Linked DNA regions of Solwaraspora sp. WMMA2065. The protein of the gene in region 1 binds, or shares a complex with, the protein of each later gene. Links are inferred from orthologs where the notes say so. Each region holds a gene or a part of one and is shown on either strand. Other genes may lie near its edges.

Region 1 (8,088 bases):
CCTTGCGGGGCAGCCCGTCCTCGAACACCACCAGGCTGGCCACCACGTCGGTGCCCTGGATCTGCGACACGTCGAAACACTCGATACGCAACGGCGCGGCGGCCAGCCCCAGGGCCTCGGCGATCTCCTCCAACGCCTGGCCGCGGGTGGTCAGGTCACTGGCCCGGCGCAGCTTGTGCCGGGTCAACGCCTCGCCGGCGTTGCGGGCCACCGTCTCCATCAGGGCGCGCTTGTCGCCGCGTTGCGGCACCCGCAGCGTCACCCGGCCGCCCCGGCGGGCGGTCAGCCAGTCGGCGAGCGCCGGCGCGTCGGCCGGCAGCTCGGGCACCAGCAACTCCCGGGGCACGTCGGTCTCACCCTGTTCGGGGCCGTACACCTGGGTGCAGAAGTGATGGACGAGGTCGGCGGCGGTCAGCTGCTCGACCTTCTCCACCACCCAGCCGCGCTGACCGCGTACCCGGCCGCCGCGGACGTGGAACACCTGCACCGCGGCTTCGAGCGGGTCCTCGGCGAAGGCGACCACGTCGGCGTCGGTGCCGTCACCGAGCACGACGGTTTGCTTCTCCATCGCCTTGCGCAGCGCGGCGACGTCGTCACGCAGCCGGGCGGCCCGTTCGAACTCCAACGCCTCGGCGGCGTCGTGCATGTCCCGCTCCAACCGGCGCACCATGGTGTCGGTGCGCCCGGCCATGAAGTCGCAGAACTCGTCGACGATTGCCCGGTGCCCGGCGGCGTCGACCCGGCCGACGCACGGTGCCGAGCACTTGCCGATGTCGCCGAGCAGACACGGCCGCCCGACCTGGCCGGCCTGCCGGAACACCCCGGCCGAGCAGGTCCGCGCCGGGAAGACCCGCAGTAGCAGGTCGAGGGTCTCGCGGATCGCCCAGGCATGCGAGTACGGCCCGAAGTAACGCACCCCTTTGCGTTTCGCCCCGCGCATCACCTGCAGCCGGGGAAACTCCTCGTCCAGCGTCACCGCCAGGTACGGGTAGGACTTGTCGTCCCGGTAGCGGACGTTGAACCGGGGGTCGTACTCCTTGATCCAGAGGTACTCCAGCTGCAGCGCCTCGACCTCGCTGCCGACGGTCACCCAGTCGACCGACGCGGCGGTGGTGACCATCTGCTGGGTGCGCTGGTGCAGCTGCCACAGGTCGCCGAAGTAGGAGTTGAGCCGGCTGCGCAGGCTCTTGGCCTTGCCGACGTAGATGACCCGCCCGGTGGGATCACGGAACCGGTAGACCCCCGGCGAGTCCGGGATGGTGCCGGGGGCAGGGCGGTAGCTGGACGGATCTGGCATCGCCGTCAGCGTAGTCCAGGGCTGTGACAGCTCCGGTCGTCCGCGTCCGCGTGGGCGGCACGCACCCGGCGGACGCGGACGACCGGACCCGTCAGGCCACCGAGATGGTCTCGCCGTCGACGGTAATGGTCTTCTCCTCCAGCGGCGCCGACGCCGGGCCGGAGAGCACCGAGCCGTCGGAAATGGAGAAGCTGCTGAAGTGGCAGGTGCAGTTGATGGTGCCACCGTCGAGGTTGGCCACCGGGCAGCCCTGGTGGGTGCAGACGTTGCTGAATGCCTTGAACTCTCCCTCGGCGGGCTGGGTGACCACGACCCCCTGGGCGGCGAGGATGACGCCGCTGCCGACCGGCACCTGGCCGGTGGTGAGCCCGTCGCCGCCGGACCCGGTGTCGCCGCCGCCGTCCGTTCCGCTGTCCGTACCGCCGTCCGTGCCGGCGGGCTGGCCCGCGTCGACCGGCGCGTTCGCACCGTCGCCCAGGTCGTCGTCGGTACCGGTGCCGCAGGCGGCGAGCGCCACGGTCGCTCCGACCCCGCTTGCGCCGATCAGCAGCGCCCGGCGGCTGGTCGGACCGGTGTCGGTCGTCGTCTGGTGCTCAGTCATTCAGCTTGCCTCCTGTCAGTTGCCACGGCTGGTCGTCCGTGGCCACGCCAGTAGAAACGGCGACGCGTCACGAACGGTTCATCCCGGTATGACGGTAGGACCATGATTCATACGCAGCCGTAGACGCCGCTGTACGGGAGCTGTGTCAATGCTGTGCGACGGCTTCGGCCGCCCGGCGCCCACCAGTGCCGCGCTTGGCTCTGGCCGTCGGGCTCTTCGTCCGGCCGGGCGTACCGTTGGCCTTCGCGGCCCGCGCGGACGCGGCGGCGGCTCCACCGGCGTCGCCGGCGCGGCCCAGGACCGGGCGCAGGAACGCCCCGGTGTGGCTCTCGGCGACCTCGGCGACCTCCTCCGGCGTGCCGGCGGCCACCACGGTGCCGCCCCGGTGCCCGCCCTCCGGCCCCATGTCGATCAGCCAGTCGGCGGTCTTGATCACGTCGAGGTTGTGCTCGATGACCACCACGGTGTTGCCCTTGTCGACCAGACCGGCCAGCACGGTCAGCAGCTTGCGGATGTCCTCGAAGTGCAGCCCGGTGGTCGGCTCGTCGAGCACGTAGACGGTCCGGCCCGTGGAGCGTTTCTGCAACTCGGAGGCGAGCTTGACGCGCTGTGCCTCGCCGCCGGACAGGGTCGGCGCCGGCTGGCCGAGCCGTACGTAGCCCAGGCCGACGTCGACCAGGGTCTTCAGGTGCCGGTGGATCGCCGGGATGGCCTCGAAGAAGTCGGCAGCCTCCTCGATCGGCATCTGCAGAATCTCGGCGATGGTGCGGCCCTTGTAGTGGACCTCGAGGGTCTCCCGGTTGTACCGGTCGCCCTTGCAGACCTCGCACGGCACGTAGACGTCCGGCAGGAAGTTCATCTCGATCTTGATGGTGCCGTCGCCCGAGCACGCCTCGCACCGGCCGCCCTTGACGTTGAACGAGAACCGCCCCGGACCGTAGCCGCGCACCTTGGCCTCGGTCGTCTCGGCGAACAACCGGCGGACGTGGTCGAACACCCCGGTGTAGGTCGCCGGATTCGACCGTGGGGTACGGCCGATCGGCGACTGGTCGACGCCGACGACCTTGTCCACGTGGTCCAGCCCGGTGATCCGGGTGTGCCGGCCGGGCACCAGCCGGGCGTTGTTGATCTGGTTGGCCAGTACGGTGTAGAGGATGTCGTTGACCAGCGTCGACTTGCCGGAGCCGCTGACCCCGGTGACCGCGATCAGCTGGCCGAGCGGGAACGTGACGGTCAGGTTGCGCAGGTTGTGCTCGCGGGCGCCGTGCACCACCAGCTCCCGGCCGGCCGTCGCCGGCCGCCGGGTGGCCGGCACCGGGATCGCCCTGCGACCGGACAGGTACGCCCCGGTCAGCGACTCGTCGCTGGTCAGTAGCTCGTCGACCGGCCCGCTGTGCACGATCCGGCCGCCGTGCTCACCGGCGCCCGGCCCGATGTCGACGATCCAGTCGGCGGTCCGGATGGTGTCCTCGTCGTGCTCGACCACGATCAGCGTGTTGCCCAGGCCGCGCAGCCGCACCAGGGTTTCGATCAGCCGGTGGTTGTCCCGCTGGTGCAACCCGATCGACGGCTCGTCCAGCACGTACAGCACCCCGACCAGGCCGGAGCCGATCTGGGTGGCGAGCCGGATCCGCTGCGCCTCGCCGCCGGACAGGGTGCCGGCCGGGCGGTCCAGCGACAGGTAGTCCAGTCCGACGTCGACCAGGAACCGCAGCCGGGCGTTGATCTCCTTGAGCACCCGCTCGGCGATCATCTTCTGCCGGTCGGTGAGCACCAGCCCGCCCAGCAGGTCGGCGCACTCGCCGACGGACAGCCCGGTCACCTCGGCGATGTTGCGCCCGGCCACGGTCACCGCGAGCACCTCGGGCTTGAGCCGGGCGCCGCCGCACGACCCGCACGGCACGTCCCGCATGTAGCCCTCGTACTTCTCCCGCGACCATTCCGACTCGGTGTCGGTGTGCCGCCGCTCGATCCACTGCACCACGCCCTCGAAGCCGGTGTAGTAGGACCGCTCCCGGCCGTACTTGTTGCGGTAGCGGACGTGCACCTGGTCGTCGGCGCCGTACAGGATGGTCTTCTGCGCCCGGCTGGGCAGTTTGCGCCACGGGGTGTCCAGGTCGAAGTGCTCCGCCTCGCCGAGCGCGGCCAGCAGCCGGGCGAAGTACTCCTGGGTCTGCCCGCCGGACCACGGCTGGATGGCGCCGTCGCGCAGGGAGCGCTCCACGTCCGGGACGACCAGCTCCGCGTCGACCTCTTTCTTGGTCCCCAGACCGACGCATTCCGGGCAGGCACCGTAGGGCGCGTTGAACGAGAAGACCCGCGGCTCCAGGTCCTCGATCGCCAGCGGATGATCGTTCGGGCAGGCCAGGTGCTCGGAGAAGCGTCGCTCGCGGGCCGGGTCGTCCTCGGCGAGGTCGACGAAGTCGAGCAGCACGATGCCACCGGTGAGGCCGAGCGCCGACTCCACCGAGTCGGTCAGCCGACGCCGGGCGCTGGCCTTGACGGTCAGCCGGTCGACGACCACCTCGATCGTGTGCTTCTCCTGCTTCTTGAGCTTCGGCGGCTCGGTCAACGGGTGGACCACGCCGTCGACCCGGGCCCGGGCGTACCCCTTGGCCTGCAGATCGGCGAAGAGGTCGAGGTACTCGCCCTTGCGCCCGCGCACCACCGGGGCGAGCACCATGAACCGGGTGCCCTCGGGCATGGCCAGCACCCGGTCGACGATCTGCTGCGGGGTCTGTCGGGAGATCCGCTCGCCGCAGACCGGGCAGTGCGGCTCGCCGACCCGGGCGAAGAGCAGCCGCAGGTAGTCGTAGACCTCGGTGATCGTGCCGACGGTGGACCGCGGGTTGCGCGAGGTGGACTTCTGGTCGATGGAGACCGCCGGAGACAGCCCTTCGATGAAGTCGACGTCCGGTTTGTCCATCTGGCCGAGAAACTGCCGGGCGTACGACGACAGCGACTCGACATAGCGCCGCTGTCCCTCGGCGAAGATGGTGTCGAACGCGAGGCTCGACTTGCCCGAGCCGGACAGCCCGGTGAACACGATGAGCGCGTCACGTGGCAGGTCAAGGCTGACGTCGCGGAGGTTGTGCTCACGCGCGCCACGGATGATCAATCGGTCGGCCACGGTCCGCCTGCTCCCGTAGAGGCTCACAAGATCTGCGTTGGTCGGGTGTCTGAATCGTCATTTTCGTCGCTTCTAGCCAGTGGTCTGTAGCTGACCTGGCCGACGCCCCGGCAACTGTAGCCCCAGGCTCCGACAACTCTGCCCGACACACGTCGTCACCCGATCGAGGTACCCCGGAACCAGTCCCGCCGATACCGCCCGGGCGGGCCGGATCGGCCGGCATACTGCACATACTGGTCAAGTCACCCATTGACCTGGCGTGGAGCAGGGGGTTCCTCCACGTGTCAGCGGGCCGGCCCGTCCGATCGGGGGGTGGGACGGGTCGGCCCCCGCTGCCACCCGGCCGGCAGGACCGACCAAGCCGGCAATGTCGGGCCGGTCAGCGGCACCGTATCCTCTGGTCCCATGTCCGACGCTGTCTCCGACGCCACGGTCGACGCGAACGCTACGCCCGATGCGAGAGTCATGCTCGATACGAATCTCAAACCCGACGCGGCCGTACCCGAAACCGACGGGTCGCCGCCCGGCACGACAGGGCAGCAGCCCTCCCGCCGCCGTGGCGGCCGCTGGCTGCGTCTCGCCCTGCTCGTCACAGGGCTGTCGCTGATCCTGGTGGTCGGCGGTACCGCCGCCGCCGGGTGGCTGTACGCCCGGTCCGTCGAGTCGCACGTCGACAAGGTGGAGATCTTCACCGCACTGCCCGAGGCGCAACGCCCGGTCAAGGCCGTCGAGCAGGCGAGGAACTTCTTGATCGTCGGCAGCGACTCGCGGGATCCGGACACCTCCGGTTCCCGCACCGACACGATCATCCTGGCGCACCTGCCGGCCGACCGCGGCGGCGTACAGATGATCTCCATCCCCCGGGACACCTGGGTCCGGGTGCCGGACCCGGACGGCGGCGACGGCCGCCAAGACAAGATCAACTCCGCGTACGCGACCGGCGGGACGCCGCTGCTGGTGCAGACCGTGGAGGGATTCACCGGGGTCCGGATCGACCACGTGGTGCTCATCGACTTCGCCGGCTTCGCCGAGATCATCGACGCCGTCGGCGGAATCGAACTCGCCGTCGACGAGTCGTTCACCTCGGTCCACCCGCCATACCGGCAGTTCACCGCCGGGCTGCAGCAGATGGACGGCGACACCGCGCTGGACTACGCCCGGCAGCGCAAGCAGTTCGCCGACGGCGACTTCACCCGGGTGCGGCACCAGCAGGAGATCATCGCGGCGGTGCTGGACCAGGCCAGCGGCAGTGGGCTGCTCACCAGCCCGGGCCGGCTCGACGACTTCCTGCGCGCCACCGCCGACGCGGTCACCGTGGACGAGGGCACCTCGGTGTTCGACACGGTGTGGGCGCTGCGGCAGCTGCGCAGCACCGACCTGACCATGCTCACCTCGCCGTCGGCGGGCACCGGTCAGCAGGCCGGGCAGAGTGTCGTGTTCCCCGACGACGCGGCCGCGGCCGACCTGTACGCGGCGGTCCGCGGCGACACCGTCGACGACTGGCTGCGCGAACACCCGACCGGCCGCTGACCCGGCGTCACCGCTGCCGGTTACGTGCCCGGTTCTCCTTCGAGATCCGCTTCCACCTGGCCCGCTCGGCGGCGGCCAGCCGCGCGTCCCGGCGACGCATCTCATGCGCGACCTCCCGCTGCAGGCGCTGCCAACTCTCCCAGCGGCGCACCGGCAGGTCGCCGGACTCGATCGCGGCACGCACCGCGCAGCCCGGCTCACCGCTGTGCGCGCAGTCGGCGAACCGGCAGGCGGCGGCGAGCTCGGCCACGTCGGAGAACGCCTCATCCAGGCCGTCGGCGGAGTCCAGCAGACCCACCGCCCGTACGCCCGGGGTGTCCAGCACCGCCCCGCCGCCGGGGATCGGGATCAGCGCCCGGTAGGTGGTGGTGTGTCGGCCCTTGCCGTCGACCCGACGGATGGCCTGCACCCCCATCACCTCGGTGCCGGCCAGCGCATTCACCAGCGTCGACTTGCCCGCCCCGGACGGCCCCAGCAGCCCCAGGGTGCGGCCGGGCGCCGCGAGCCGGGACACCTCGTCGATGCCGTCACCGCGCTGCGCGCTGACCGCGATGACCGGTACGCCCGGTGCCACGGCGGACACCTGGTCGCCCACCGCCGCCGGGTCGGCCACCGCGTCGCACTTGGTCAGCAGGACCACCGGCTCGGCGCCGGACTCCCAGGCCAACGCCAGGAAGCGTTCGATGCGGCCCAGGTCGGGTGCCGGGTGCATCGGTTCGACGACGGCGGCCGTGTCGACGTTGGCGGCGAGCACCTGCCCGGTGGAGTCCTTGTCGGCGGTACGGCGCACCAGCGCGGTCCGCCGGGGCAGCACCTGCTCGACGGTGGTCCGCTCGTCCGGCCAGGTCCGCACCAGCACCCAGTCGCCGGCGCAGGGCAGGGCCACCGGGTCGGACGCGGCGGCGGTGAGGACCGCGCCGGCGACACTGGCCCGCATCGGTCCGTCGGCCACCAGTACGGTGCACACCCCGCGGTCCACCCGGGCCACCCGGCCGGGCTGGTGGTCGGTGTCGGGAGCCGGCAGGGCACGGTCGTGGAAGGCGTCCCAGCCGAGGGACGCGAGATCGAACGTCATGGGAACCCTTGTCAGGTCGTGGGGTGCCCGCCGGCCGGACCGGCCGGACGACCCCGGTGGGAAGGAGAGGCGGACGGACCGCAGGGGACAGTCACGGTCACCACCACCTCCCTCCGGAGAGCTCTGCCTGACGCGTCACGGCAACGGTAGCCTTCTGACGGCAGCCGGGGAAAGCCAATTCCGCCCAGCCACGACCAGCAGGAGGTTCCGGTGCCCTACCAGGGAGATGTCACCGTCGGCGGCGCGCCGGACGTCCGGGAGCTGACCGGGCTCACCATCACCAAGATCGCGGTCGGGCCGATGGACAACAACTCCTACCTGCTGCGCTGCACCAGCACCGGCGAGCAGGTGCTGATCGACGCGGCGAACGAGGCACCCCGGCTGCTGGAGCTGATCGGGCCGGCCGGGCTCGCCGCCGTGGTCACCACCCACCAGCACATGGACCACTGGGTCGC
Region 2 (6,481 bases), 1.7 Mb from region 1 along the record:
TCGTGATCTGGTTGATCCGGAACGTGGTGCCGGCCGCGTACCGCTCGGCCGAGGCCTCCCGGCTGAGCCACTCGGTGATCGCCGGGGCGGGTAGTCCCGGATAGGTGACCATGCCGTCCCGGACGACGTGGCTGAGTTCGACGAACCGTTTCTTGGTCGGTGTGCCCATGTCCGGCGAGGTTAGTGGGTGAGGGCGGATCGGTGGGCGGATAGGCTGGTAGGCCTGACCCCCCGCCCGGACCGGGCGTGGGGTTGTCGTCGCGTGCGCGCCGCCGAAGCGCGCACCACAGCAAGGCGTATCCCACCGCGAAGGTTGTGATCATGACCGCGCTCGCCGGCCTGCTCAGCGCCGCCCTCGCCGATCCCGCCCTGACCCGGGTACGGGATCTGGCCAAGATCGCCACGCCGGAAAAGGACGGGTTGGACGTCACCGCGCCGCCGGCGCTGCGTCCGTTCACCGTCGCGGCGGTGGCCGCCGAGGCGCAGGCGGGCGGGGCGGGGCGACCGGTGCTGGCGGTCACCGCGACCAGCCGGGAGGCCGACGACCTGGCCGCCGCCCTCGGTGACCTGCTGCCGGCCGGCCAGGTGGCGGTCTTCCCGAGCTGGGAAACGTTGCCGCACGAGCGGCTGTCGCCCCGCTCGGACACTGTCGGGCGGCGGCTGGAGGTGCTGCGCAGGCTCGCCCATCCGGATGCCGAGTCGGCGCGCGGGGTGACCGGTGCGCTGCGGGTGGTCGTGGCCCCGGTACGCTCCGTGCTGCAGCCTCAGCTCAAAGGGCTCGGTGACCTGGAACCCGTCCAGCTGGCACCGGGACGGGCGGCCAGCCTGGAGGAGGTCGTCGACCGGCTGGTCTCGATGGCGTACGCACGGGTCGACCTGGTCACCAAGCGCGGTGAGTTCGCGGTTCGCGGCGGCATCCTGGACGTGTTCCCGCCGACGGACGAGCACCCGTCCCGGGTCGAGTTCTGGGGCGACGACGTCGAGGAGATCCGTACCTTCGCCGTCGCCGACCAGCGCACCATCGAAGCCGTCGACCGCCTGTGGGCACCGCCGTGCCGCGAGTTGCTGCTCACCGAACCGGTCCGGCGGCGGGCCACCGAGCTGGCCCAGCAGCACCCCGAGCTCGGCGAGATCCTGGACAAGCTAGCCGAGGGCATCCCGGTCGAAGGCATGGAGTCCCTCGCCCCGGCCCTGCTCGACGGCACCGACAGCATGGAGCTGCTGCTGCACTGCATGCCGGCCGACACGCACGTACTGCTCTGCGACCCGGAGCGGATCCGCACCCGGGCGCACGATCTGGTCCGTACCTCGGCGGAGTTTCTCGAGGCCAGCTGGGCTGCGGCCGCCGTCGGTGGCCAGGCCCCGATCGACCTGGGCGCGGCCGCTTTCCGCGCCCTGGCCGAGGTACGCGCGGTGGCCGCCGCGCTCGACCAGCCGTGGTGGACGCTGTCCCCGTTCGGCCTGGCGGAAGCCGACAGCGCGACCGACCCGGCGTCTGACGTCGCGCCGTGGGAGGACGCGCTGGCCCCGGTGAGCGTCAGCCCGGACGTCGGGGACGCGATGGCCTTGGCCGCCGTCCCAGCGCCGCTCTACCACGGCGAGACCGCGCGGGTCGTCGACGACCTGTTGCGCTGGACCGGTGACGGTTGGTCGGTGGTGCTGGTCTTCGAGGGGCACGGGCCGGCGCAGCGCTCGGTCAGCGTGCTGCGCGACGCCGGGCTCGGCGCGACCCTCACCGAGACCGTGCCAAACGCGCCGAAAGCCGGCGAGCTGATCGTCACCTGCGGCCGGGTCGGCAACGGTTTCCTCGCCGAACGGGCCAGGCTCGCCATCGTCACCGGCGCCGACATCAGCGGCGGCCGGGGCGCGTCCACCAAGGACATGCGGAAGATGCCGAGCCGGCGGCGCAACACCATCGACCCGTTGGAGCTGCGCGCCGGCGACCACGTCGTGCACGAGCAGCACGGCATCGGCCGCTACATCGAACTGGTGCAGCGCAAGGTCAACGGCGCCGACCGGGAGTACCTGGTCATCGAGTACGCGCCGGCCAAACGCGGCCAGCCCGGCGACCGGCTGTTCGTGCCGACCGACCAGTTGGACCAGCTGTCCCGCTACGTCGGCGGGGAGCAGCCGACGCTGCACAAGATGGGCGGCTCGGACTGGCAGAAGGCCAAGACCCGGGCCCGCAAGGCGGTCCGGGAGATCGCCGCCCAGCTGATTCAGCTGTACGCGGCCCGCAAGGCCGCCAAGGGGCACGCGTTCGGCCCGGACACCCCGTGGCAGCGGGAGCTGGAGGACGCCTTCCCGTACACCGAGACTCCGGACCAGCTGGCGGCGATCGACGAGGTCAAGGGCGACATGCAGCAGTCGACCCCGATGGACCGGCTGATCTGCGGCGATGTCGGTTACGGCAAGACCGAGATCGCGGTACGGGCGGCGTTCAAGGCGGTACAGGACGGTAAGCAGGTGGCGGTGCTGGTGCCGACGACGCTGCTCGCCCAGCAGCACTACAACACGTTCGCCGAGCGGATGGCCCAGTTCCCGGTCGAGATTCGGCAGCTGTCCCGGTTCCAGACCCCCAAGGAGACCGAGCAGACGCTGACCATGGCCGCCGAGGGCACCGCCGACATCGTCATCGGCACCCACCGGCTGCTGCAGTCGGCCACCCGCTTCAAGGCACTCGGGCTGATCATCGTCGACGAGGAGCAGCGGTTCGGGGTGGAGCACAAGGAGCACCTGAAGTCGCTGCGCACCTCGGTCGACGTGCTGACCATGTCGGCGACGCCGATCCCGCGCACCCTGGAGATGGCGATCACCGGCATCCGGGAGATGTCGACGATCGCCACCCCGCCGGAGGAGCGCCACCCGGTGCTGACCGCCGTTGGAGCGTACGACGACAAGCAGGTCGCCGCCGCGATCCACCGCGAGCTGCTCCGCGACGGCCAGGTCTTCTACCTGCACAACCGGGTCGAGTCGATCGACAAGGCGGCCCGGCGGCTACGGGAGCTGGTGCCGGAGGCGCGGGTCGCGGTGGCGCACGGTCAGATGGGTGAGGACGCCCTGGAGAAGGTGATGGTCGGCTTCTGGGAGAAGGAGTTCGATGTCCTGGTCTGCACCACGATCGTCGAGTCCGGCATCGACATCCCCAACGCGAACACGCTGATCGTGGAGCGGGCCGACCTGCTCGGCCTGGCCCAACTGCACCAGATCCGGGGCCGGGTCGGTCGGGGTCGGGAGCGGGCGTACGCCTATTTCCTCTACCCGCGCGAGAAGCCGTTGACCGAGCACGCGCACGAGCGGTTGTCCACCATCGCCCAGCACACCGAGTTGGGCGCCGGCATGTACGTGGCGATGAAGGACCTGGAGATCCGGGGCGCCGGCAACCTGCTCGGCGGCGAACAGTCCGGCCACATCGAGGGCGTCGGGTTCGACCTGTATGTGCGGATGGTCGGCGAGGCGGTGCAGAACTTCAAGGGCGAGGCGCCCGACGACGCCGAGGCCGCCGAGGTGAAGGTCGACCTGCCGGTCGACGCGCACCTGCCGCACGACTACATCGGCGTGGAACGGCTTCGCCTGGAGATGTACCGCAAGCTGGCCGGGGCCCGCGACGCCGCCGCGCTGCAGGAGGTCGTCGCCGAGATGACCGACCGGTACGGCGAACCACCGGCGCAGGTCGGCAACCTGGTGGCGGTGGCGCGGTTCCGGCTGCTGGCAAAGGCGTACGGGCTGACAGACGTGTCGATGCAGGGCAAGCATGTCCGGTTCGCCCCGCTGGTGCTGCCCGACTCGAAGCAGCTGCGGCTCAAGCGTTACCACCCGGACTCGGTCTACAAGTCGGCCGCCGACCAGGTCAGCGTGCCCCGGCCGACGACCCGGCGGATCGGCGGCGAGCCGCTGCGCGACCAGGCGCTGCTGGACTGGTGCGCCCAGCTGCTGCGCGACGTGCTCGGTGACCCGCCGACCACGGGTGTCGTACTGTCGACGGACAGTGCCCGGGTCGGTGCACCGGCCGGTAGGGGTGCGTGAGAGAGTGTCGTCCATGCAGCGTGTCCGTCGTCTGGCGTCGATCACCGTCATTGCCCTGGTCGGGGTCGCCGCACTGTCCGCCTGTCGGTCGCAGCCCGGGGTCGCCGCCTACGTCGGCGACGAGCAGTACACCGAGGAGCAGGTGACCAGCCTCATCGACGACATGGCCGACCAGCTCGGCGAGCAGGCCGACCAGCAGGGTGCCCCGCCGCTGCCGACTCGGCAGCAGGTGGTCAGCGCTCTGGTGCTCGCCGACGTCTGCGCCCAGCTCGATGCGCCGAGCGGCGCGCAGCCGGTCTCCCCGGAGCAGTTGGGTCTGCCGCCCGCATCGGAGTACGGGCAGACGGCTTCGCAGGCCTGGACCTGTATCGTCGGTCTGCAGGCCGGCGGCCAGGTGCAGCCGACCCGGGAAGAGCTGTTCGACCTGGTCGAGAAGGGCCGGGCCGCTGGGGTGATCCCGGACGAGGTCACCGACGAGGAGGCCGCCGGCCAGCTCGACGGTGAGCAGTTGCGCTCCTCGCTGGCCGCCCGCGATGCGCTCGCCGACGCGGTCGCCGAGCAGGACGTGACGGTCAACCCGCGGTACCGTCCGCTGGAGTTTCCGGTGCTCAGCTTCCAGGCGCCTCAGGGCAACGTGATCGCGGTCGGCATCCCGCTGGGCGACGGCGACTCGGGCACGGTCTCCGAACGGCAGTGAACCCCCGGATCATCCTGCTGGTCACCTCGCCCCGGCTGCCGGCCGGGCTGCTCACCGCGCAGGCCTGGGACGTCGTACGCCGGTTTCCGGTGTTCGCCGCCGCGGACAGTGAGCTGGCCGCGGCGGTCAGCGTCGCCGGTGGCGCTGTCACTGTGCCGGCACCGAAGTCGGAGTCGGTTGAGGAGACGCTGCTGGCGGCCGCCGCCGAGCACGGTACGGCGGTGTGGCTGGCCGGTCCGGCCGGTGACGAGGACCTGGCCCGCCAGCTGGGTCTGCGGCTGGCCCGCGAGCCCGCACTGGCCGAGCTGGAGCTGATGTACGGCTCCTGGGATCCGCCCGGCGCCCGGCTGCTCGACGCGGTCGAGGTGATCGACCGGCTCGTCTCACCGGGCGGCGATCCGTGGAAGCGGCAGCAGACCCACGACTCGCTGGCGCGGTATCTGCTGGAGGAGAGCTACGAGGCGTACGACGCGATCTCCGCCGGTGACCTGACGGCGCTGCGCGACGAGCTGGGTGACGTGCTGCTGCAGGTGGTGCTGCACGCCAGACTCGCCCAGGAGCTGCCGGACGGTGAACGCTGGGACGTCGACGACGTGGCCGGTGGCCTGGTGGCGAAGATGATTCGCCGCAACCCGCACGTCTTCGCCGGTGTCGCGGTGGCCGACGTCGATGAGATCATCGACAACTGGGAGCGGATCAAGGCCGCCGAGCGGGCCGCGTCGGGTGTCGCTTCCGAGGCGGGCGGCACTGCCTCACCGATGGACGGGATCGTGCTCGCCCAGCCGGCGTTGTCACTGGCCGACAAGGTGCTGCGGCGGGCTGGACGCGCTGGGGTCGACGTACCGCTGCCGCAGCCGGACGCGGCCGACCTGAAGCCGGACGGTGCGGCGGATCCGTCGACGCGGCTCGGCGCGCAGTTGCTTGCGCTGGTCGCGCAGGCCCGAGCCGACGGCCTGGACGCCGAAGGCGCGTTACGCCGGGCAGCCCTCGCGTACGCCGCCGCCGTCCGCGCCGCGGCCGGGTGACGACAGTGACCGGGTGACGGCGGTGTGGCGTGGCGTCACCGGTCGGCACCGTCACCGGTCGTCGGCTCGGATACCTCCGGGCGGAGCCGGATGCCGATCAGTTCCAGGGTGAGGAACGTGACGACGCCGAAGAAGAGCGCGATGTCGGCGACGTTGCCGATGAACCAGTCGAAGTACGCGATGAAGTCGACGACGTGGCCCTGCCCGAACGACGGCTTCCGGAACAGCCGGTCGAGCAGATGGGTGAACGCCCCACCCAGCACCAGGCCGAGCGCCGTTGCCCAGGCCCGGGAGCGGGCCCGCCACGCGAACCAGGCGGTCACGCCGACGCCTATCGCGGCGGCGATGGTGAAGATCCACGTGGTGTTCTCGCCAAAGGAGAACGCGGCACCCGGGTTGTAGATCAGTTGAATGCCGAGGGCGTCGCCGATCAGCGGGGTCCGCTCGCCCCGGGTCAGCGTCGCCTCCGCCCACATCTTCGTCAGCTGGTCGACGACGAGCACCGTGGCGGCGATGACGAAGGCGAGCCATGGGGCGCGGCGGGTCCACCGTTGCCGCCGGGGCGCGCGTGCTGCCGTACCGCCGTCGGTCGGTTCGTGGATGCTCTCGTCGGTGCCGGCCTGCTCGTTCATGATCGGTGATTCTCCCACCGCTGCCCGGAAGTGCACAGCCGCGTCGACAGGCTCTCCGGACCCACGCCCGCACCCGGCCCGGCAGGTCGGAGCACGCCACT

The links. The genes of interacting proteins can lie anywhere in the genome.
Region 2: the proteins of uvrA (region 1) and mfd are in contact, whole or in part, in a crystal structure (PDB 4DFC), measured with the Escherichia coli proteins. The link is inferred for Solwaraspora sp. WMMA2065 from one-to-one orthologs.

What each region holds. Positions count from the first base shown.
Region 1 is NZ_CP128361.1:2,160,595-2,168,682, forward strand. What follows is about bases 1,844-5,421. They hold uvrA (excinuclease ABC subunit UvrA), read right to left. Parts: upstream 5,029-5,421; coding sequence 2,044-5,028; downstream 1,844-2,043. Other genes in these bases: O7610_RS09800 (Rieske (2Fe-2S) protein), read right to left, coding at 1,844-1,898. Also shown: excinuclease ABC subunit UvrC, read right to left, coding at 1-1,297; more of O7610_RS09800, read right to left, coding at 1,389-1,843; O7610_RS09810 (LCP family protein), read left to right, coding at 5,434-6,558; O7610_RS09820 (MBL fold metallo-hydrolase), read left to right, coding at 7,844-8,088. UniProt on the Escherichia coli protein: The UvrABC repair system catalyzes the recognition and processing of DNA lesions. UvrA is an ATPase and a DNA-binding protein. A damage recognition complex composed of 2 UvrA and 2 UvrB subunits scans DNA for abnormalities.
Region 2 is NZ_CP128361.1:3,838,927-3,845,407, reverse strand. What follows is about bases 1-4,226. They hold mfd (transcription-repair coupling factor), read left to right. Parts: upstream 1-321; coding sequence 322-4,026; downstream 4,027-4,226. Other genes in these bases: O7610_RS17435 (hypothetical protein), read left to right, coding at 4,040-4,226; O7610_RS17445 (cyclase family protein), read right to left, coding at 1-169. Outside these bases: more of O7610_RS17435, read left to right, coding at 4,227-4,723; O7610_RS17430 (nucleoside triphosphate pyrophosphohydrolase), read left to right, coding at 4,720-5,748; O7610_RS17425 (signal peptidase II), read right to left, coding at 5,784-6,380. UniProt on the Escherichia coli protein: Couples transcription and DNA repair by recognizing RNA polymerase (RNAP) stalled at DNA lesions. Mediates ATP-dependent release of RNAP and its truncated transcript from the DNA, and recruitment of nucleotide excision repair machinery to the damaged site.